DNA from 4 places in the Ensifer sp. EB106-03-01-XG145 genome. Region 1 is predicted to be linked to each of the others. Evidence: predicted binding sites of a transcription regulator. Region 1 holds the regulator's gene; each other region holds the start of a gene.
What was found. The regulator PhoB, encoded in region 1, activates phosphate uptake and scavenging genes when phosphate is short. The targets are predictions, from matches to a motif close to TGTCATNNANCTGTCAT.
Positions count from the first base shown of each region.

Region 2: AC3WWH_RS24330 (BtaA family protein) is a predicted target of PhoB. The motif match lies at 2,284-2,300, and genes of this name have one in related genera.
Region 3: AC3WWH_RS11995 (NAD-glutamate dehydrogenase) is a predicted target of PhoB. The motif match lies at 1,507-1,523, and genes of this name have one in related genera.
Region 4: AC3WWH_RS05555 (PhoX family protein) is a predicted target of PhoB. The motif match lies at 2,867-2,883, and genes of this name have one in related genera.

Region 1 covers NZ_JBYTEC010000001.1:464,607-470,294, forward strand. Annotated here, with positions in the region: gene pstA (phosphate ABC transporter permease PstA) at 1-790, shown strand, start outside; gene pstB (phosphate ABC transporter ATP-binding protein PstB) at 804-1,619, shown strand; gene phoU (phosphate signaling complex protein PhoU) at 1,670-2,383, shown strand; gene phoB (phosphate regulon transcriptional regulator PhoB) at 2,643-3,326, shown strand; gene AC3WWH_RS02320 (GcrA family cell cycle regulator) at 3,395-3,916, opposite strand; gene AC3WWH_RS02325 (aspartate aminotransferase family protein) at 4,338-5,537, shown strand; gene argF (ornithine carbamoyltransferase) at 5,638-5,688, shown strand, end outside.
Region 2 covers NZ_JBYTEC010000012.1:3,154-8,841, reverse strand. Annotated here, with positions in the region: gene AC3WWH_RS24340 (serine hydrolase domain-containing protein) at 1-406, opposite strand, end outside; gene AC3WWH_RS24335 (putative bifunctional diguanylate cyclase/phosphodiesterase) at 621-2,171, opposite strand; gene AC3WWH_RS24330 (BtaA family protein) at 2,348-3,598, shown strand; gene AC3WWH_RS24325 (class I SAM-dependent methyltransferase) at 3,603-4,271, shown strand; gene AC3WWH_RS24320 (glycoside hydrolase family 25 protein) at 4,524-5,309, shown strand; gene AC3WWH_RS24315 (lytic murein transglycosylase) at 5,564-5,688, shown strand, end outside.
Region 3 covers NZ_JBYTEC010000003.1:297,955-303,642, forward strand. Annotated here, with positions in the region: gene AC3WWH_RS11985 (carbonic anhydrase) at 1-451, opposite strand, end outside; gene pdxY (pyridoxal kinase PdxY) at 582-1,463, opposite strand; gene AC3WWH_RS11995 (NAD-glutamate dehydrogenase) at 1,749-5,688, shown strand, end outside.
Region 4 covers NZ_JBYTEC010000001.1:1,139,804-1,145,491, forward strand. Annotated here, with positions in the region: gene recO (DNA repair protein RecO) at 1-72, shown strand, start outside; gene AC3WWH_RS05550 (PaaI family thioesterase) at 89-598, shown strand; gene AC3WWH_RS05555 (PhoX family protein) at 778-2,790, opposite strand; gene AC3WWH_RS05560 (DUF2339 domain-containing protein) at 3,091-5,688, shown strand, end outside.

The DNA of each region.
Region 1 (5,688 bases):
GGTCAAGGACCAGCAGGTCACCTGGATGAACGAGCTCGCAAGCGCCGGCGTCCTGAAGAAGAGCTTCAACACCGGCATCTTCACCTTCGGCGCCTCCAGCCGTCCTGAGGCAGCGGGCGTCGGCGTTGCCGCCCTCGGCTCGTTCTACATGATGCTGATCGTGCTCGTGCTGTCGCTGCCGATCGGTGTCGCCGCCTCGATCTATCTCGAAGAGTTCGCTCCGAAGAACCGGCTCACCGACCTGATCGAAGTCAACATCAACAACCTCGCGGCCGTTCCGTCGATCGTCTATGGTCTGTTGGGTCTCGCCGTCTTCATCAACTTCGCCGGCATGCCGCGTTCGGCAGCGGTCGTCGGCGGTTTCGTGCTGACGCTGATGACCCTGCCGACGATCATCATCGCCACCCGCGCGGCCTTGAAGGCGGTCCCCCCGTCCATCCGCTCGGCGGCGCTCGGTCTCGGTGCCTCGAAGATGCAGACCATCTTCCACCACGTTCTGCCGCTGGCGATGCCGGGCATTCTGACCGGTACGATCATCGGCCTTGCCCACGCGCTTGGCGAAACCGCGCCGTTGCTGTTGATCGGCATGGTCGCCTTCGTCGTCGACTATCCCGGTTCGCCGATGGAGCCGTCGACAGCGCTGCCGGTGCAGATCTACATGTGGGCCAACGAGGCGGAACGCGCCTTCGTCGAGCGCACCTCCGGCGCGATCATCATTCTTCTCATCTTCCTCGTCGTCATGAACCTTGGCGCCATTCTGTTGCGACGTCGCTTTGAGCGCCGTTGGTAGTGAGGTAATTACTATGAACATCATGTCAGAAGCAGCGGTCGAGAAAGCCTTGGATCAGAAAATGAACACGGTTCCCTTCAAGATGATCGGCAAGGATGTGTCGGTCTACTACGGCGAGAAGCGGGCGCTTTTCGACGTCAACCTCAACATCCGCGAGAACACGGTAACGGCGCTGATCGGTCCGTCGGGCTGCGGCAAGTCGACCTTCCTGCGCACGCTGAACCGCATGAACGACACCATCGAGAACTGCCGCGTCACCGGCAAGATCACGCTCGATGAAGACGACATCTACGATCCGACCATCGATGTGGTCGAACTGCGCGCCCGCGTCGGCATGGTCTTCCAGAAGCCGAACCCGTTCCCGAAGTCGATCTACGACAACGTCGCCTACGGTCCGCGCATCCACGGACTTGCCCGCACCAAGGCGGACTTTGACGAGGTGGTCGAGACCAGCCTGCAGAAGGCAGGTTTATGGAACGAGGTGAAGGACCGCCTGCAGGAGCCGGGTACCGGCCTTTCCGGTGGTCAGCAGCAGCGCCTTTGCATCGCACGCGCTGTTGCCGTCAGCCCGGAAGTTATCCTGATGGACGAGCCCTGCTCGGCACTCGACCCGATCGCGACCGCCAAGGTCGAGGAACTCATCCACGAACTGCGCACGAACTTCACGATCGTCATCGTGACCCACTCGATGCAGCAGGCCGCCCGCGTGTCGCAGCGCACCGCCATGTTCCACCTCGGCAATCTCGTCGAGGAGAACGACACCGACAAGATGTTCACCAACCCGGATGACCAGCGCACCCAGGATTACATCATGGGCCGCTTCGGCTGAGGCCCATCACGGCTGCAACAGTCACTGGAAAGCGCCCGTAAGGATCGACGATCATGTCCATGCATATCATGTCCGCCTATGACGAAGAACTGAAGTACCTGACGCGCCGCATCTCGGAAATGGGCGGTCTCGCCGAGCAGATGGTCGCCGAATCCGTCCGCGCCCTGGTCAATTCCGACCTGGCGCTGGCGCAGAAGGTAATCTCGGACGACACCGTTCTCGATGATGCCGAGCGTCAGATCGGCGAGAAGGCGATCGTGACGATCGCCAAGCGCCAGCCTGTCGCCGCCGACCTTCGCGAGATCATGGGATCGATCCGCATTGCCTCCGACCTGGAGCGTGTCGGCGACCTCGGCAAGAACACCGCCAAGCGCGTGATCGCGGTCGCCGGCTCCGGCATCCCGCGCAAGCTCGCCCGCGGTCTCGAGCACCTCGCCGAGCTCGCTCTGGTGCAGCTCAAGGAAGTGCTCGACGTCTATGCCTCGCGCTCGCCGGAGAAGGCCAACAGCATTCGCGAACGCGACGAGGAGATCGACGCGATCTACACCTCGCTGTTCCGCGAGCTGCTCACCTACATGATGGAAGATCCGCGCAACATCACGCCCTGCACGCATCTTTTGTTCTGTGCCAAGAACATCGAGCGTATTGGCGACCACGCGACCAACATCGCCGAGACGATCTATTACATGGCGACGGGTGCCCAGCCGGAGGGCGAGCGCCCGAAGGATGACAACACGTCGACGTTGGGCTCGGTCAACGACTAGAAGGTTGGAGCGGGATGCGGGGGACAACCGCATACACTTTTCCTCATCCCGCTCTGGCGTTAAACGCGCCGTTCGCAATGCATGCCCCATGAATATCATCCGGTCGCGGCTTCGGTCGCGGCCCCGAATTCCTGCATCTGAAGCATGCGGCTTTTCGCACCGCCTTTGAAATTGGCGGGGGTGCTCCAGATTTAGAGTGTCTGAGTGCCGGCCGGTCCGCTGGACCCGCGCGGCGCTCGCGGTAAGGAGACGTTATCTGATGTTGCCAAAAATCGCCGTGGTCGAAGACGAAGAGGCGCTGAGCGTCCTGCTGCGTTACAATCTGGAAGCTGAAGGCTTCGACGTCGATACGATCCTCAGGGGTGACGAGGCGGAGATCCGGCTACAGGAACGCCTGCCCGACCTTCTGATCCTCGACTGGATGTTGCCGGGCGTCTCCGGCATCGAGCTTTGCCGTAGGTTGCGCCAGCGCCCGGAGACGGAGCGGCTGCCGATCATCATGCTGACGGCGCGCGGCGAGGAAAGCGAGCGCGTTCGCGGTCTCGCGACCGGGGCCGACGACTATGTGGTCAAGCCCTTCTCCACGCCGGAGCTGATGGCCCGCGTCAAGGCGATGCTCCGTCGGGCGAAGCCCGAAGTTCTCTCGACGCTGCTGCGCTGCGGCGACATCGAGCTCGACCGGGAAACCCATCGCGTCCATCGTCGCAGCCGCGAAGTTCGCCTGGGGCCGACGGAGTTCCGCCTGCTGGAGTTCCTGATGTCCTCTCCGGGCCGTGTCTTCTCGCGCTCGCAGTTGCTGGACGGCGTCTGGGGCCACGACATCTATGTCGACGAGCGGACCGTCGACGTGCATGTCGGCCGCCTGCGCAAGGCGCTGAACTTCTCGACCATGCCTGATGTCATCCGCACCGTGCGCGGCGCCGGCTACTCGCTCGAAAGCTGAGAAGGGCAAACAGAAGTCAATAAAAAAGGGGCCGATCGGCCCCTTTCGTTTTGGTCCTGTGCGGATCCTTAGCGCATCCGACGGCGCTCGGCGGATGGCTGGTAGGCAAGCCGCGCATGGAAGCTGCAATAGGGCGAAGCTTCCGGGGAATCGTTGCCGCAGAAGTGGAACTCTTCCTTCAGCGGGTCGCCGATCGGCCACTTGCAGGTGCGTTCGGTGAGCTGGGTCAGCTCGAGGCGGCGCGACATCGGCACGACCACGTCGGTCTGGATGCTGAAATCCTGCTCGGCAACGAGATCGACTTCGATCTCTTCCTTGAGGACGGTGGCGCCGGACGGACGGGCAACGGTGCGGGTCGAAACGCGCGAGGCGTAGTTCGGAGCGCGCGGCGCCGAGGTCGGCCGCTTCGGGCGGGCTGCCGCAGTGGTGCTGCCGCCGGCTTTGGCGCGGCCGGGAAGGCTCAGGCGATGAACCTTGCCGATGACAGCGTTACGGCTGACGCCGCCGAGCTGTGCCGCGATCTGGCTTGCGCTCAGGCCCTCGGACCAAAGCTTCTTCAGTTTCTCCACCCGCTCGTCAGTCCAGTTCATTTCTGCACTCTCCGTTCTCAGCGTTGGGGATGGCAGAATCCCTCACCGCACCCCGGTTGAATCTCGAGGTTGCAAACGCGATAACTCTTTTGGTGACTAGGTCCGCCGCATGCGTCTAGTAATTGAATGTTAACGTACTGACCGCCGGACTCCGTGGCAAGAGTCCGGGGAATCACGCCGAATCGAATTCGTAGTTTTCCCCAACTTGCTCGATCAGCGTTGCATTTTTGCAAGCCCTTCCGGCCGATTTTTTCGTCGCAGGGAAATGGATCTCGTTACCGCGCTGCAAGGCTTGGTTTTGTTGACATTGCAGTGCGAAATAGGAATAGTGCCTGCGCCGCCGAAAGGCGGCATTTTTGATTTTTATCGGGCCGCATGAAGCAGCGGGACCGATGCCGATTGGAGTGAAGGAGAGCCTCGCATGACTGCAACCACGCCGCTTTACGATACCTACATGCGCGCGCCGTTGCGTTTCGAGCGAGGAGAGGGCGTCTGGCTGATCGCCGAAGACGGCTCGCGCTATCTCGACTTCGCTGCCGGCGTTGCCGTGAACTCGCTCGGCCATGCGCATCCGCATCTCGTCGAGGCGCTGAAGGCGCAGGCCGAGAAGGTTTGGCACCTTTCCAACCTTTACGAGGTTCCCGGTCAGGAAAGTCTTGGACGCCGCCTGGCCGCCGTAACCTTTGCTGATCGGGTCTTCTTCACCAATTCCGGTGCGGAAGCGCTGGAATGCGCGATCAAGACGGCGCGGCGCTACCACTTCGCCAAAGGCCAGCCGGAGAAGTTTCACATCATCACCTTCGAGGGCGCCTTCCACGGCCGCACGATCGCGACGATCGCGGCCGGTGGTCAGCAAAAGTACATTGAAGGTTTCGGGCCAAAGGCCCCAGGGTTCTACCAGGTTCCGTTCGGCGACCTCGCAGCCGTCAAGAATGCGATCACCGAGGAGACCGCCGCGATCCTGATCGAGCCGATCCAGGGCGAGGGCGGCATCCGTCCCGCGACCAAGGAATTCATGCAGGAACTGCGCGCCCTCTGCGACGAATTCGGCCTGCTCCTGATCCTCGACGAGGTTCAGACCGGCGTCGGCCGCACCGGCAAGCTTTTCGCCCATGAGTGGACGGGCATCCGCCCGGATATCATGGCCGTTGCCAAGGGTATCGGTGGCGGCTTCCCGCTCGGCGCTTGCCTGGCGACGGAAGAGGCGGCCGCCGGCATGGTGGCGGGCACGCATGGCTCGACCTATGGCGGCAATCCGCTGGCGATGGCCGTCGGCAACGCCGTGCTCGACGTCATCCTCGCTGATGGCTTCCTCGCCCATGTGCGCGACGTCGCGCTCGTCTTCCGCCAGGGTCTTGCTTCGCTGAAGGATCGCTATCCCGATATCATCGAAGATATCCGCGGCGATGGCCTGATGCTGGGCATCAAGGTAAAGGGCCCCTCGGCGGATCTCCTGAAGGAGATCCGCGCCGAGAAGCTCCTGGCCGTGCCGGCCGGCGACAACGTGTTGCGCCTGCTGCCGCCGTTGACGGTGACGGCGGAGGAAGCACGCGAGGGCCTCGCACGCATCGAGCGCGCCGCCGAAGCAGTGCGGAAGGCAAGTGGTAACGCTGCGGCCTGACCGATAGGGCCAAGACTGACCCAGGATGGTAGAATGACCTTCGTGCGTTCACGCCGCTGCGTGGCGCACATAGGTTCGATTTTTTGAGGAACCGAGTACGATGGCAGGCACCAGACACTTTCTCGATCTTTCGGCCATGACGGCCGCCGAT
Region 2 (5,688 bases), on a different contig from region 1:
CTTCCGGCCAAGGCGCTTCGGAAGCCGGCGCCGCCACAGCCGCCGCGGTCGTGATCGGCGGCAGGCTCGTTCCGCCGCCATCCGGCAGGCTCGTGCATCCTGCGCCCGGCCGGTAGGCGGCGTAGCCCGCCGCTGCAAAGCCGAGGATCCGTGCGGTCACCATCTGTTTTTCCGGTTCGACGGCAACCTTCACCAGCTTCAGCAAGGGGTGTCCCGGCGCCTGGACATCATCGGCCAGCACCGACTGGGCATCGCGTCGCGCAATGAAGACATTGGAGCAGACGATCTTCGCGGCGTACCCATCGCCGACCTTGAGCAATTCCGGCGGCGCGAGCGCGAGCCAACCGAACAGCGCGACGACACCCAACACCAGCGCCGCACCTGATATCCTCAACATGCGTCTCATGCGTTCCCTCCGGCCGTCTCAAATATCCTTGGAGTCTTGCCGACCAAGGACAGAAAGATGCAGCAATTCAAACAGCGGTGGTACTGGTCCGATGGGACGCGCGGTCGCTGTCGAGTTGCAGAGAGAACCAGCATTTCGCCGACAGGAAAAGCCCGCAGACTGCAAGTTTCCAATTTCTGGGGAATGGGGACCCTGGAGTGCTGGTCCCGCGGCGTTAGGCCGAGCGTCGCAAATCCGCCGCTTCGCCTGTCTCAGGCAATGCCGCCACATCCGTGAGCGCTGGCGATATCCACGGACCGCGGACTTCCGCGGCGCCGCTTGCCTGCGCGCAATCCATCTCGCTTTGCTTTTCGATGCCGCGCACGGCGATCGGCAGGCGCAGTACCTGGCCGGTCTTGATGAGGCAGGCGAGCAGCGCAACGCTGCGCTCGCTGCCGTGGGTCGCCCGGATGGCGGTAAGATCGATGGTCACCTGGTCGGGCTGCAGTTCGGCAATCAGGTTCAAGGGCAAGGATGAACCGGCGCCGCCGCCAAGCACAATCCGCACACCAAGCGCGCGCAACCCCTGGAGATTTTCGGAAATCAGGGCGAGATCTTCGGTCGAAAAGTCCCCGGTGATCTCGATCGTCAGGCGTCCCGGCGGCAAGCTCGCCTCGGCGAGGCATTGCCTGACCTGCGCAACAAAGTCTCGATCCTTGAGTTGCGGGGCGAAGGGGGCGACCGTCAGTCCGGTCGGCGAAGCCCAGCGGGCAGCCTCCGTGCAGGCCGTCTGAAGTGTCCAATAGCCAAGCGAAAGCGCACTCGTGCTCTGCTCAGACGGCTCTATGAAGGCTTCCGCGCCGATGACGCCGCGAAGCGGGTGCCGCCAGCGCAGCAGCGCCTCGAAAGCGCGGATGGCTCCGCTTGCCGTCCCGGCAATCGGCAGGAATTCGAGGAAGAATTCGTCGTCCTCGAGCCCGCGTGCCACATCGCGCTCGGCCTCCGCCCGCTGCCGGGCGGCGTGGGTCAGCGTTTCCGAGTGGAAGGCGTGGCTGTTGCCGCTCATCGCCTTCGCCTCGTAGAGCGCCAGGTCCGCACGCTTCAGCACGTCGCCCGTCGCCGTATCGCTTCGCTCGACGAAGGCGATGCCGATGCTGCAGCCGGATGCGACCCGTGCATCGCCAAGATCGAACGGCGCTTCGAACAATGCCTTTACCCGCATTGCGAGTATTTCCGCCTCAGCCTGCGATGAAGCATCGGCCGCTGCAAGCACGAACTCGTCGCCGCCGAGCCGGTAGACGGTTGCCTCCCCGGAAAAGGCGCGCCTCAGCCGGGCACCGAAGAGTGCAAGCAGCCGGTCGCCGGCATCGTGACCCATCGTATCGTTGATCGCCTTGAACCGGTCGAGATCAAGTAGGAGCAGGGCATTGCGCTCGAAGGCCGGCCCTTCGGCACAAAGCGCCTGACGAATGTCCGCTTCCAGCGCCGCGCGATTTGCGAGACCTGTGAGCTTGTCGCGGTGGACCTCGTGGCGCAAGCGCCGCTCGGCGCGGCGCGCTGCATGCAACTCGTGTTCGAGGCGGCGCGAGTAACGCCAGCGATAGAAGGACCCGCCGAGGAGGAACGGCATGGCGCCAGCCGCAAGCATTGTCGGAACATCCCAATTCGATTGTTTTGCGAGCACGGTTTCCGTCGCCAGCCACGCCGCGGAAACCAGAGCCCCCAAAGCCGCGCCGGCAACCGCAAATCGCTGCTCGGGCTTCGGCAGAAACGTTCTTAACATCATGTCGACGCCCCCGAATATGAGCCGGTGCTAGCACGCCAGGGTTTAATGATTTCTTATGGGTGAAAAATAGTATGGCGGCCGTTCGAGCGCGCTCTGGGGGCTGTGGAAACCTCGTCATCAAAGTGTAGCGGAGTCACTTTAGAAGCGGCTAAGTTTCAACTGGATGACCGGCAGAGATGACCGAACTAGCCCCCGACGTCGGCTTTGGCAGAAAAAATCCGAAGCTGAAAAACGCCCTGCTCCAGCACAAGACCTTTTCCCTTGCCGGCCTCTCGGAGCGTCTCTTCGGCCTGCTTTTTTCCGGTCTTGTCTACCCGCAGATCTGGGAAGATCCGATCGTTGACATGGAAGCGATGCAACTCGGCCCGGAGCACCGGATCGTCACCATCGGCTCCGGCGGCTGCAATATGCTGACCTATCTGTCGGCCGGCCCGCGCAAGATCGACGTCGTCGACCTCAACCCGCACCACATCGCGCTGAACCGCCTCAAGCTCGCGGCCTTTCGCCACCTGCCGAGCCACAAGGATGTCACGCGTTTCCTGGCGACCCAGGGCACGGCCACCAACGTCCAGGCCTTCGACCTCTTCATTGCGCCGAAGCTCGACACCGCGACGCGCAGCTACTGGAACGGCCGCGACCTGACCGGCCGCCGCCGCATCGGCGTCTTCGGCCGCAACATCTATCGCACCGGCCTGCTCGGCCGCTTCATTGCCGCAAGCCACCTGCTCGCCCGTCTACACGGCGTCAACCCGGAAGAATTCGTCCAGGCCGGCTCGATGCGCGAGCAGCGGCAATTCTTCGACGAGCGCCTGGCACCGCTTTTCGATCGCCCCGTCATCCGCTGGATTACCGGCCGCAAGAGCTCGCTATTCGGGCTTGGCATCCCGCCGCAGCAGTTCGACGAGCTGGCAAGCCTCAGCAGCGAGAAGTCGCTCGCCGCCGTGCTGCGCCATCGGCTTGAAAAGCTCACCTGTCACTTTCCGCTGCGGGAAAACTACTTCGCCTGGCAGGCCTTTGGGCGCCGCTATCCGCTGCCGCACGAAGGCGAGCTACCGCCCTACCTCAATGCCCGCGCCTACGAGGCGATCCGCAACAATGCCGAGCGTGTCGAGGTCCACCACGCAAGCTACACCGAGCTCCTGGCGAGCAAGCCGGCGGCTTCCGTCGACCGCTACATCCTGCTCGATGCCCAGGACTGGATGACCGACCAGCAGCTCAACGATCTCTGGACCGAGATCACCCGCACGGCCGATACCGGCGCGATCGTCATCTTCCGCACGGCGGCAGAAGACAGCATCCTGCCCGGCCGTGTCTCCTCGGCCCTGCTCGACCAGTGGCACTACGATGCCGAAGCATCGGTCAAGCTCGGCGCCGAAGACCGCTCCGCCATCTATGGTGGTTTCCACATCTATCGGAAGAAGGCTTGAGCCGATGCGTGAGGCCGGGATTTCGCACGCGCGGCGCATGGACCACATGTACCGCTACCAGCGGCATTTCTACGATCTGACGCGGAAGTACTATCTCTTCGGCCGCGACACGCTGATCCGGGAGATGAACCCGGCCCCCGGTGCCTCTGTGCTCGAAGTCGGCTGCGGCACCGGGCGCAATCTGGCGCTGATCGGCCGCTGCTTCCCTTCGGCCCGTCTCTTCGGCCTGGACATTTCCTCGGAAATGCTGACCTCCGCCGATGCAAAGCTCAACCGTAGCGGCAAGCGCCGTGCCGAACTTCAGGTCGCCGACGCCACGGATTTCGACCCCGCCATCTTCGGCGAGCGCGGCTTCGATCGCATCGTCATCTCCTATTCGCTGTCGATGATCCCCGATTGGCAGAAGGCGATCGAAGCGGCCATCGCCGCGCTCAATCCAGGCGGCTCGCTGCACATCGCCGATTTCGGCCAGCAGGAGCGCCTGCCGGCGAGCTTCCGCCGCGCGCTGCACGGCTGGCTCGATCGCTTCCATGTCACGCCACGCGCAAACCTCTTCGAGGTTCTGCGCGAGAAGGCGAGAGTAAACGGCGCCGATCTCGAACGCCGCGCGATCGGTCGCGGCTACGCCTGGCTTGCGGTCTATCACCGCCCGGCCGTCGCAATCGCCGCCTGAAACCGGGAACCCGTCGCGCGGTCGGCAGGGATCGCCCCTATCTCACGTCGCCCGAGAGCACCGAAATCACCAAGGGGATTTCGCGTTGGAGTAGAAATCGGCGAACTCCCGCCCACCTGCAATTCCCGCTTGAGCTAACCCAATTTTTACGATGATATGGTGAAGATGAGGTTCACGCCTCGCGGGGGAAATCACCGATATGAAAGCCATCGTGTGAGGCAGGATCGTCGCTCGTCTCTAGACAGGTACCTCATGCGCCGGCTTCTTCTGGCTCTACTGCCCATTGCCACCCTCCTTTCCGCCTGTTCGTCGACCGATTACGACCTGATGCAGACGGCATCGATCCCGCCGCGCTTCCAGGATACGGACCCGCAGAACTTCGGCGACCGCACCCCGCAGCACCACAACATCCACGGCATCGACGTCTCCAAATGGAATGGCGATATCGACTGGATGAAGGTGAAGAATTCGGGCGTCTCCTTCGCCTTCATCAAGGCGACCGAAGGCAAGGACAGGGTCGACACGCGCTTCAACGAATATTGGCAGCGGGCGCGTGCCGCCGGCATCCCCTACGCGCCCTATCACTTCTACTATTTCTGCTCGACCGCCGACGATCAGGCCGACTGGTTCATAGCCAATGTGCCGAAAAGCGCGGTCTATCTGCCTCCGGTGCTCGACGTCGAATGGAACGGCGAATCGAAGACCTGCCGCCACCGCCCGACGCCAGGCGAAGTCCGCGCCGAGATGAAGCACTTCATGGATCGCCTCGAAGCCCATTACGGCAAACGCCCGATCATCTACACCTCGGTCGACTTCCACCGGGACAATCTCGTCGACCAGTTCAAGGACTATCACTTCTGGGTGCGCTCGACCGCCAAGCACCCGAAAGACGTCTATGTCGAGCGCCGCTGGGCCTTCTGGCAGTACACCAGCACCGGCGTTATCCCGGGCATCGACGGCAGTACCGATATCAATGCCTTCGCCGGCTCGGCGAAAAACTGGAAGAACTGGGTCGCAGCAGTCTCACAGCCGAAGTAAGACCGGCATTCTTGCCGGCAACCGCGGCAAGGCACCCCATTTTCTTCTTTCGGTCATAATGCTCTGGAAGAGCAAAGGCAGATTTACAGCGCCCGCACATCTCCAAGGACGCGCAAAGGTCGCTGTAACATTTTTGAACCGCTGCATGATTTGTCCCTAAATCGGTGACGATTTAAGGCGTTATGCAGGTCATCCAGCAATTTGCTGCCCGTGGTGGTGTCTCCCGCACCCCGCGGCCAAAGAAAGGAATTATGATGATCCGGACTACCCGGCACGCCCTGGCCTCCGTCGCCCTCCTGGCGCTTACCGCCTCCACCGCCTTCGCCCAGACCGCGCCCCAGACGGGCACGCAGAGCGCCGCTCCGGCTGCTGCCTGCGG
Region 3 (5,688 bases), on a different contig from region 1:
CGTCGTTGCTTTGGATCTGCTCGGCGGCCGGCTTCAGGAGGTTCATCCAGCGACCGATGAAATCGCCCGACGACAAGGGCTCGGCATCCGGATCGAGCGCCGCCTTGATACCGCCGCAGCGGCCATGCCCCATGACGACGATGTCGCTGACGCGGAGCGACTGCACGGCGAACTCAAGCGCGGCCGACGTCGAATGGTAATGGCCGTCCGGCTCATAGGGCGGCATGAGATTGGCGACGTTGCGCACGACGAAGAGTTCACCCGGCCCGCTGTCGAAAATCGTTTCCGGCGCCGCCCGCGAATCGCAACAGGCGACAACCATTGTCCTCGGCTTCTGGCCGGTTTCCGCTAGCACCTTGTAGCGCTTCTGCTGTTCGCTGAAGCGGCCATTCATGAAGTTGTGGTAGCCGTTCAGAAGGTGGTCCGGAAAACGCTGCTGCTGCTTGTCCATCGATTACTCCGCTGCTGCTTCGAGCGGGATGAGCGGAATTCCGCCCGCATCACGCCCCGCCATGAATATCATCATGACCTAAAGTTCAATCCACGATGCCACAAGGGCTGCTGCCCATGAACAGTTTCTTCTATTTGCGCCGCATCTGATTCGGGTGCACCAGGCGGCGCATCTGCACCATCGCCATCGGCGTCGAAAGGCTCGACGCGTCCTGCTCGATTGTCAGCTCGTCGGCACCGCGCTTGACGCTCCGCGCGATGATTTCGAAGACGCTTGCAGTCGCCATCTGCAATGCTCGCTCTTCCGATAGTCCTTCGAGAAGCCGCGCCAGAAACAGGGCAGTCAGCAAGTCGCCGGTGCCATTCGGCGGGTTCTCGACGAGCCGATGTTCGGCGAGCAGTGCGTGATTGCCCGAGAGGAAGAGATTGCCGGTACCGCCGCTCATCATCGGCACCGCCGAGGTCACCAGCACGCGGGCCGGACCGAGGCCGAGAGCGGCATCGAGGATCGCCGTATTGGTCTCCAGCGTCGCGCCGGCGAGCCAGGCGAGCTCGAAGCGGTTCGGCGTCGCCAGGTTGGCAAGCGGCAACAGTTGGTCGCGGATGGCCGTCGCGGTCGCCTCCGGGACATAGAGCCCGCCGGCATCGCCAATGACGGGATCGCAGGCGTAGATCAGCTTGGGATTACGTTCCCTGAGAGTCGTCACCAACCGCACAACGCCTTCGGCTTGGCCGGGCGATCCGAGATAGCCCGAAAGCACGGCGCGCACCTCGCCGACCCAGGGCGCGGCAATGAGGTCGTCGATCATCGACTGGAAATCCGCGTCTGAAATGGTGACGCGGGTCGAGCGCCCGTGTCCGGGATGCCAGGGAAGAATGACCGTCGGCAGTGCCCAGACCGGATGCCCCAGCGTCTCCAACGCGAACACCGCGGCCCGGTTGCCGACCTTGCCACGCACGACATGGCTCGAGATGACGATGACGGCGCCGGGCAGGGAGGGCATTTCGGGCATCGACGAGTCCAATCCTTCGATCTAGAAACTCTGATCACCCGACTGTCACCGCCCTGTCAACAGGCGATGGCAGATACGTCCGGTGGAAGCCGCTGGCGTTTTCGTGCTTTTTCATCGAATTTCGAGCAATTTTCGCGAAATCGCCTTCGATTTAAATGGATTTAAGCTGTTTTCACGTGAAATTCTCCAATTTTCGGCTCGATTTTGCCGAAATCGGCGTAAAAAGCGGTCGCCATTAGCCATGGTTCTGATAGGGTTTGGCCTATCATGAGTGGGAGAGACTTCATGGGCGTGAAATACAATCCGAAGCGGGACAGACACATCGACGCAGCAAAGGCGGCCGCCATCAAACTGGGCGTCGACGCGCTGGCGCCGGAGAGCCTCTTCGGTGGGGCCAGCAACGACGACCTCGATCTTTATTCGGCGGACATGCTGGCGCTGATTGCAGCCCATGCGCATCGTGAACTCGCCCGCTGGGATGGCGGCAAGCCGCAGGTTTCGGTCGAAACCGTCGCCGGCGTCGCGCCGGGTGGCACCGAGGTTTCGATCATCGCGATCACCGAACACAACATGCCGTTCCTCTATGATTCGGTCATGGGGGAAATCACCAGCACGCACCGCGATATCCACCTCGCGATCCATCCCATCCTGGTCAAGGAACCGGGCAAGCCGGTAAAACTCTTCGATCCGGAAGAGGCAAGCGATCCGGCGCACCGCGTCAGCCACATCCAGATCCACTTGACGAAGCTGGCGCCCGTCGAAGCCGAGCAGCTCAGCAACCGCATCCGCGACGTGCTGGAGCAGGTACACCAGACGGTACACGACTGGCCGGCGATGACGGCGCTGCTCGACCAGGCCGTGCAGGAACTCGAGGCCTACAACGCCTCGCGCAAGAAGAGCGACCGTGATGAGGCGCTCGCCTTCCTTCGCTGGCTGCGCGACAACAACTTCACCTTTATCGGCATGCGCGAGTATACCTACTCGGGCAAGGGCGGAAAGGCGACGGTCGAGCGCGGCAAGGGCAGGGGCCTCGGCATCCTCTCCAACCCCGACGTGCGCGTTCTGCGCCAGGGCAAGGACGCAGTACTGACCACGCCGGAAATCCTCGCCTTCCTCGACGGCCCCGATTTCCTGATCGTCACCAAGGCCAACGTGAAATCGGTCGTCCATCGCCGCGCCTATATGGACTATATCGGCATCAAGCGCTTCGATGCCGACGGCAATGTCGCCGGCGAGTTGCGCATCGTCGGCCTGTTCACTTCCTCGGCCTATACCCGCCAGGCGGCTGAAATCCCGTTGCTGCGCCACAAGATCGAGAAGATCGTCGACCATTTCGGCTACGACCCGCAGAGCCACTCCGGCAAGATGCTGGACAACACGCTCGAATCCTATCCGCGCGACGACCTCTTCCAGATCGATGTCGGTCTGCTCGCCGCCTTCTGCGAACAGATCAACGAACTCGGCGACCGGCCGCGCATCCGCGTCCTGCCGCGCATCGACCATTTCGACCGCTTCGTCTCGGTCATCGTCTTCGTGCCGCGCGAACAATATGATTCCGACGTACGCGAAAAGATCGGCGACTACCTGAAGACCGCCTATGACGGCCGCGTTTCGGCTTATTACCCGGCCTTCCCCGAAGGCGGTCTGGCGCGCGTGCACTTCATCATAGGCCGCACCAGCGGCAAGACCCCGCGCATTCCGCAGGCCAAGCTTGAAGAGGCCGTTCGCGGCATCGTCACGCGCTGGATCGATCGGTTCGACCTTCTCGCCCGTAAGGACGGCATCGAGCTTGATGTCGACGGCGCCTACCAGTCGTTCTTCACGCCGGCGGAAGCCTATGCCGACCTTGCAGACATTGCCGCCTGCAAGGCGGAAGATCCGATCCGGATCTCGTTCTACAACTATAACCGCCCGGTCAACCGTCCTGACACGGCCGAGCTGAAGATCTTCCATGCCGGCGAGCCCGTGTCGCTGTCGCGCCGCGTGCCGCTGCTGGAAAACCTCGGCTTCCGGGTCATCAGCGAACAGACCTACGACCTCAATGTCGGCAGGCACGGCGAGGACAAGCACCGCGTGGTGCTGCACGACATGGAGCTGATCCATCGCGACGGCCTTGCGCTCAATCTCGAAAAGTCGGGTGCGGCGCTGGAGGAAGCCTTCCTCGCCGCCTGGAACGGCACGATCGAGGACGACAACTTCAACCGGCTGATCCTGCTTGCGGGCCTCAATGCCCGTGAAGTCACAGTGCTGCGCGCCTATTCCCGCTATCTGCGCCAGGCCGGCATCACCTATTCGCAGGGCTATATCGCCGACACGCTGAACAAGTATCCGGCGATCGCAGCCGATATCTTCAAGCTGTTCGTGACCCGGATGGATCCGAAGCTCGAGGAAAAGCCGCGTGCAAAGAAGTGCAGCGCCCTGCTTTCCGCGATCGAGGACGCGCTGTCTGCCGTTCCGAGCCTTGACGAGGACCGCATCCTTCGTCGCTACGTCAACGCGATCGAAGCGACGCTCCGGACCAACTACTTCCAACATGGCGCCGACGGCAAGCCGCGCGCGGTTCTCGCCTTTAAGCTTGACCCGAAGCAGCTCGACGGCCTGCCGGAACCGCGTCCGTTCCGCGAAATCTTCGTCTACGGCACCGAGGTCGAGGGCGTTCACCTGCGCTTCGGCAAGGTCGCCCGTGGCGGCCTGCGCTGGTCTGACCGCGCCCAGGACTACCGCACGGAAGTGCTTGGCCTCGTCAAGGCGCAGCAGGTCAAGAACGCCGTCATCGTGCCGGTTGGCGCCAAGGGCGGCTTCTATCCGAAGCAACTCCCCGTCGGCGGCACCCGTGACGAGGTCTTCAGGGCCGGTACCGAAGCCTACAAGACCTACATCCGCACTCTGCTTTCGGTGACTGACAACATCGTCAGCCAGGATATCGTGCCGCCCGCCGATACGCTGCGCCGCGATGGTGACGACCCCTATTTCGTCGTTGCCGCCGACAAGGGCACTGCGACCTTCTCCGACACGGCCAACGGCCTGGCGCAGGAAGCGGGCTTCTGGCTTGACGACGCCTTCGCCTCGGGCGGCTCCGCCGGCTACGACCACAAGAAGATGGGCATCACCGCCCGCGGCGCCTGGGAGACCGTCAAGCGGCACTTCCGCGAGATGGACATCGACATCCAGACGACGCCCTTCACCGTTGCCGGCGTCGGCGACATGTCCGGTGACGTCTTCGGCAACGGCATGCTGCTCTCGGAGAAGATCCGCCTGATCGCGGCCTTCGACCACCGCGACATCTTCATCGATCCGAATCCGGATATCGATGCCTCGTTCGCCGAGCGCACGCGCATGTTCGCTCTGCCGCGTTCGAGCTGGCAGGACTATGACCGCAAGACGCTCTCCGAGGGCGCGATGATCATCTCGCGTGCCGAAAAGTCGGTGACGCTCACGCCTCAGGCGATGGCCGCCATCGGCCTCGACAAGCAGAAGGCAACGCCCTTCGAGATCATGAATGCGATCCTGAAGAACCAGGTCGATCTGCTATGGTTCGGCGGCATCGGCACCTACATCCGCGGCAGCAACGAAACGGATGCGGAAGTCGGCGACCGCGCCAACGATGCCATCCGTGTGACGGCCGAAGAGGTCCGCGCCCGCGTCATCGGCGAGGGCGCTAACCTGGGCGTTACCCAGAAGGGCCGCATCGGCTTCGGCCTCAATGGCGGCCGCTGCAACTCGGACGCCATCGACAACTCGGCCGGCGTCAACTCCTCCGACGTCGAGGTCAACATCAAGATCGCGCTTGCTTCGGCCATGCGCGATGGTCGCCTGACCCGCCCGAAGCGCAATACGCTGCTCGCCTCGATGACCGAGGAAGTGGGCCATCTGGTGCTGCGCAACAACTACGAGCAATCGCTGGCGATCTCGCTGACCGCGATGCAAGGACTCGGCAACCGGACGACGCTTGGCCGGCTCATGACGCGCCTCGAGGCCGACGGCCATCTCAACCGCAAGGTCGAGACGCTGCCGACCGACCAGGCGATGACCGAGCGCTACCAGGCAGGCAAGCCGTTGACCCGCGCGGAAATCGGCGTGTTGCTTTCCTACTCCAAGCTCGTTCTCTTCGATGAACTGATCGCGAGCGAACTGCCCGACGATCCGTACTTCACGGCAACGGTGGAGCGCTACTTCCCGGCGAAGATGCGCAAGACCTATGCCGGCGACATTCACGGCCATCGCC
Region 4 (5,688 bases), 680 kb from region 1:
GTTTCTTCCGCGCGCGACGGCTTCGTCCATGCGGCACTCAAAGCGCTGAAAGCGCAATCCTCAGCCGCCTGATCCCCAGGAGTTATCAATGTATCAAGAACTTTATCCCGGCATGTCCGTATCCGGCATCGGCGTGCTGTCGCTCGACCGCGTCGCCCGCGACGGCGGTCTCAAGGCGATGCAGGACTTGCTGAGCGGCGAGCTGCCGGCGCCGCCGATGTCGAAGACACTGAAGTTCGGACTGAGCGAAGTCGAAGACGGCCGGGTGGTCTTCAAGGGATTTCCGACCGAGGAACATCTCAATCCGCTCGGCACGGTGCATGGCGGATGGACGGCGACGATCATGGACTCGGCGCTCGGCTGCGCGGTTTTCACCACGGTGAAACCCGGCGAGGCCTATACGACGGTGGAATTCAAGGTCAACCTCGTGCGGCCGTTGCTGCCGGGCATGGGCGAAGTCTTCTGCGAAGGACGTATCGTGCACCGTGGCCGGACGATCGCGACTTCGGAAGCCTGGCTTCGCGACGGAAACGGCAAGCTGCTGGCTCACGGCACCGAAACCTGCGCGATCTTCCCGATCGACAATCTGCGGCGTTAAGAGCAATTCCAGGAAAAGTGCGAAGCGGTTTTCCGTCCGGAATTGCGTCGCTTCAAATACCATTCCAGGAAAAGTGTGAAGCGGTTTTCCGTCCGGAATTGCGGCGTCAAATACAACTCCAGAAACAAGAAACGCCGCGCGGTAAAGCGCGGCGTTCTTCTTTGCGATCGCAGCTTTTGTCAGCCGATGCGGCCGCCGCCCTGCTTGGTCACGGCGACGACGGCCGGACGCACCGGCATGTCGTCCTTGAAGTCAGGCCAGCGGGTTGCCGGCGTCTCGTAAGTGGCAAGACCGGCGTCGCCCGGATGCTGGACGGCCAGGAAGAAGGTGTCCGACGTCGGGTTGAAACAGGGGCCGCACATTTCGGCGCCAACCGGCACGCGGAAGAAGAGCTTCGACGTGCCGCGGGCACTGCCGTCCGTGTCGATCGCCCATATGCCGTCGGTCCGGCCGGTTTCCTTCTGGTTGTTACCGTCGGTCGATACCCAAAGGCGGCCGTCGGTGTCGATGGCGCAGTTGTCGGGCATGCCGAACCAGCCGTTCTTGGTGGTCGCCGTCGAGAACGAGGCGCCAACCTCGGCAACAGCAGGATCGCCGCACTTCAGGAGCACATCCCAGCGGCTCTTCAGCGAGGCGAAGTCGCCGTCGGTTTCGGTGATCTCGACGATGTGGCCAAAAGCGTTCTTGGCGCGCGGGTTGGCGGCGTCGACTTCTTCTGCCTTGCGCTTGGTGTTGTTGGTCAGCATCACGTAGACCTTGCCCGTCCTAGGGTTCGGCTGAACGTCCTCCGGGCGGTCCATCTTGGTGGCACCGAGCGCGTCGGCGGCGAAGCGGGTGTTGATCAGCACGTCCGCCTGCGAGGCGAAGCCGTTGGCCTCGGTCAGCGGGCCTTCGCCGTGGGTAAGCGGCATCCAGGTGACGGTGCCGTCCTCGTCGAACTTGGCGACATAGAGCGTGCCTTCGTCGAAGAGGTCCATGTTGGCGGCGCGATCATCAGGGTTGAAGATGCCCTTGGTCACGAACTTGTAGACATAGTCGTAACGCTCGTCGTCGCCGGAATAGAGCACGACGCGGCCGTCCTTGTTGACGATCGATTCGCAACCCTCGTGCTTGTAGCGGCCGAGCGCGGTGCGCTTCTTCGGCACCGAGGTCGGATCCAGCGCATCGACCTCGACAATCCAGCCGAAGCGGTTGGCCTCGGTCGGCTCCTTGGAGACGTCGAAACGGTCGTAGAAGGAGGCCCATTCGTACTGGCCGCCCGGTGCGCCCAGGCGCTTGAGCTGCTTGTATTCCGGGTGGTCTTCGGCGAGCTCGCCACCGAAATAGCCGTTGAAGTTTTCTTCGGCCATCATGTAGGTGCCCCAGGCGGTGACCCCGCCGGCGCAATTGTTGATCGTTCCGAACACCTTCTTTCCCGTCGGGTCGGACGGCGTCTTCAGACGGTCATGACCGGCCGCCGGCCCGGTGATCTGCATCTCGGTGTTGACCGTGATGCGACGGTTGTTCTTGCCGTCGAGAACCGGCTGCCACTTGCCGTCGACCTTGCGGATTTCGATGATCGTGCCGCCATGGGCGGCCATTTCGATGTCGACCAGTTCCTTGGTGTACTCACCGAGAACGACCTTCTCCTCCTCGACTTCCTTGCCGTCCTTCGTCACCTTTTCCTTCACGACGCTGGCGAAGGCCGGGAACATCAGCTCGGCATTGGTATATTCGTGGTTGACGACCAGGAGGCCATGGTCGGCGCTGCCCTCAAGCGGAATGAAGCCGACATAGTCGTTGTTGTAGCCGAACAGCTTTTCCTGGGCGGCGGCCGTCTGGTTCTTCGGGTCGAACTCCGGGCTGTCGGCGAAGATCTTGTCGCCCCAGCGCAGCAGGATGTCGGCATCGTAACCTTCGGCGACATGGTGCTTCTCGTCGACGCCGGCTTCGATCTCGGTGAAGTCGAAGCGCGAACCTTCCTCGGCGCGTGCTTCTTGTGCAGTCAGGAGAGCCAGCGGGCTGACCGTCGTCGAAATCGCGGCAACGGCGAGCGAGCCGCCGATGAACGAGCGGCGCGAGAAACGGCGATGGATAATGTCGCCCATCGTCGGGTTGGTGGAACAGTTGTGGCCAATGTCTTCCAGCTCTTCCCTGCGTTCCGTCAGCGTCTTGAATTCGGTCTCTTCCGTCTGGCCGAGATGCTTGTCCATGATCGGGTCTCCTGGTTGAACGATGGAAACCACCGCGCCGAGACAGCGGTGTTCATCCGCCTGTACCAGTTGCTCGGTGACAGTTCTGCGACAATTCCGTGAAGAGATTACAGTGCTCGGCCGTCTATTGCATGTTTCCTGAAATCGCCTCCGATTTAAGGACAAAGACACGCAGCAATTCAGAGTGCTACAGCGACCTTTGCTAGTCTGATAAGACGCGCGGCGCTGTAGCGATTTGGGGCGCGCGTAAAAATCTGTATGGTTGCGTGCGGTCTGTGCGTGCGACTGCCAGGGGAAAACATGTTCGAACTCTTTGCTTTTCTTGCCTTCATTCTCGCTCTTTCCGCCTTTGCCGGCGGTCGCAAGACGGCCGAGCGGCTGGGGGCCGAAATCGCCGCGCTGAAGGCGGAGGTCGCAAGGCTGAAGACCTCATCGGGCGCCGGCGTTCAGGCCGAAGCGACGACCGAAGAGCTCGCCGCCGCGCCCGAACTGCCGGTGGAACCGGAGACGGTAGAGGAGGCTGCGATCGGCCTGACGGCCGGCGCGCGCGAAGGGGCCCGGATCTTTGGCGACGCGGAGAACGCGGCGGAAGACATCGAGGGTGCCGAGACCATTGCCGCCAGCACAGAAGCGCCACAACCGGTTCCGGCTGCGCTCCGTCAGACCGAGAGCCTGGAAAGCCGGCTCGGCGCACGTTGGGCCGTCTGGGTCGGCGGCATTGCGCTCGCGCTCGGCGGTGTCTTCATGGTCAAATATTCGATCGATGCCGGCCTCCTGAGCCCGGCGGTTCGCCTGACGATTGCCGCCCTGTTCGGTCTGTTGCTGATGGCAGCAGGGGAGGTCATTCGCAGGCGCGCGGTGCCTGTCATCGCCGACGAATTCCAGAATGCGATGATCCCCGGCATCCTGACGGCTGCCGGCGCCGTCACCCTGTTCGGTGTCGCCTATGCCGCCTACGGCATCTACGGTTATATCGGCACGGGCACGGCATTCGTTCTGCTGGCCGCGATCTCGCTTGCGACCGTTGGTCTGTCGCTACTGCATGGGCAGGCGCTCGCCGGCCTCGGCCTGCTTGCCTCGCTCGCAACGCCGGCACTCGTCTCGAGCGACGAGCCGCGACCCTGGGTCCTCTTCGGTTTCCTCTCGATCGTCTGGCTTGCGACCTTGCTCGCGTCGCGGCTGCGGACTTGGACGGTAGTGCCGACCCTTGCCAACGCCGGCATCGGGCTTTGGGGGCTTGCCTATATCACTGCGACCTCGCCATTCGAACCGCTGCCGGTCGCCTTTGCGCTGTTGGTGATGACCGTCGGCATCGGCCTCGTCTGGCCAGGTGCTACGGAAGCTGCACCCGTGCCCGAAGTCCCTGAAGGTGCGGAGCGACGCGGTGCCGTTGCCGGACCATGGGAGCGGTTGTTTATCCCGCCACATGCGGCAATCTCCATTTCCGCGGCCATCGCCGCCACGGTGCTTGCGCTCCTTCTGATCAGCCCGGCGGTGGCCGCGGTCAAATATCCCGTGACGGAATTTGCTGTGGTCATTGCGGCGCTGGCGGCCTTGGGAGCCGGGCGGCCGACGGCGGTCTATCCCGCCGTGCTTTCGGCCGTCGGGGCAGTGGCCGGCGTTTGGAGCCTGACGGCGCTGAGCGGTGTGCTCGCCTATCTCGATCCCTCGCTGGCCGACGCTCTGCCGACGATCGTGCTGCCCGGCCGCACTGCCATGATCACGGCGATGCTGCTTGCGGCGCTGTTCGTGGCGCTCGGCGGCTTCGTGCTGTCGCGCCGCCTCGTCACCCATCCGCACTATTCGACCCTCTGGGCCGGCATCGCCGCCGTTGTCCCGATCGCGCTGACGGCCATGTCGTTCCTGATGACAGGCAACTATGCCTTCGATCTGCCGCACGGCCTGTTCTCGCTCTTCGCCGGAGCCGCGCTGCTCGCGCTGGCGGACTGGCTCTACCGCCGCGGCGGCGAGGCGGAGGCGCGCGATATCGCGGCTGGATTGCTGGTCGCCGGTTCGTTCGCGTTCTTTGTCCTTGCCCTTCATGCCTGGACCGATGGGCTCGTCACCACACTTGCGATTGCCGTGCTCGGAACGGCCTATGCGCTCGCGACACGCATCCGCGCCTGGCCGATCCTGCCCTGGATGACCGGTGCTGCGGCTGTGGTCGTTCTCGGGCGCATCGCCTGGGAGCCGACGATCGTCGGTGCCGGCAATCTCGGCACCACGCCCGTCTTCAACGCGCTGCTGCCGGGCTACGGTATTCCCGCCGCACTGCTTGCGGGCTCCGCCTATTTCCTCAGATCCTGGCCGAACATACGGGTACGCAACCTCCTGCAGGCGCTCGCCAGCCTTTTGGTGCTCTTGACGCTCGCGATCCTCGTGCGCCATGCGATGAACGGCGGCGTGCTCGACAGCGCAGTACCGACGCTCGGCGAGCAATCGATCTATACCCTGCTGGCGATCGGCGCCTCGGCGATCTTCATGAGCCTCGACATGAAGTCGCCGAGCCCGGTCTTCCGCTATGGCGGCATGGGCCTCGGCGTGCTTTCGATGTTGTCGGTGCTTTCGGCGCATCTCCTCGGCCTCAACCCTTACTTCAGCGGCGAGCTTCTCGGTCATATCCCGTTCTTCGATCTCCTGCTGATCGGCTATCTGCTGCCGGGGCTCGGCTATGCGGGGCTGGCCTGGTATGCGCGCGACAAGCGGCCGTTGCCCTATGTCATGGCGCTTGCGGTCAGCGGCGCGGTGCTGGCCTTCGCCTGGGCGAGCCTCACGGTCCGCCGCGCATGGCAGGGAGAAAACATCGCGGATTGGAAGGGCTTCCTGCAGGGAGAGACATATACCTACTCGGTCGTCTGGTTGCTGCTCGGCGTGCTGCTGCTTGTGCTCGGTTCGCGT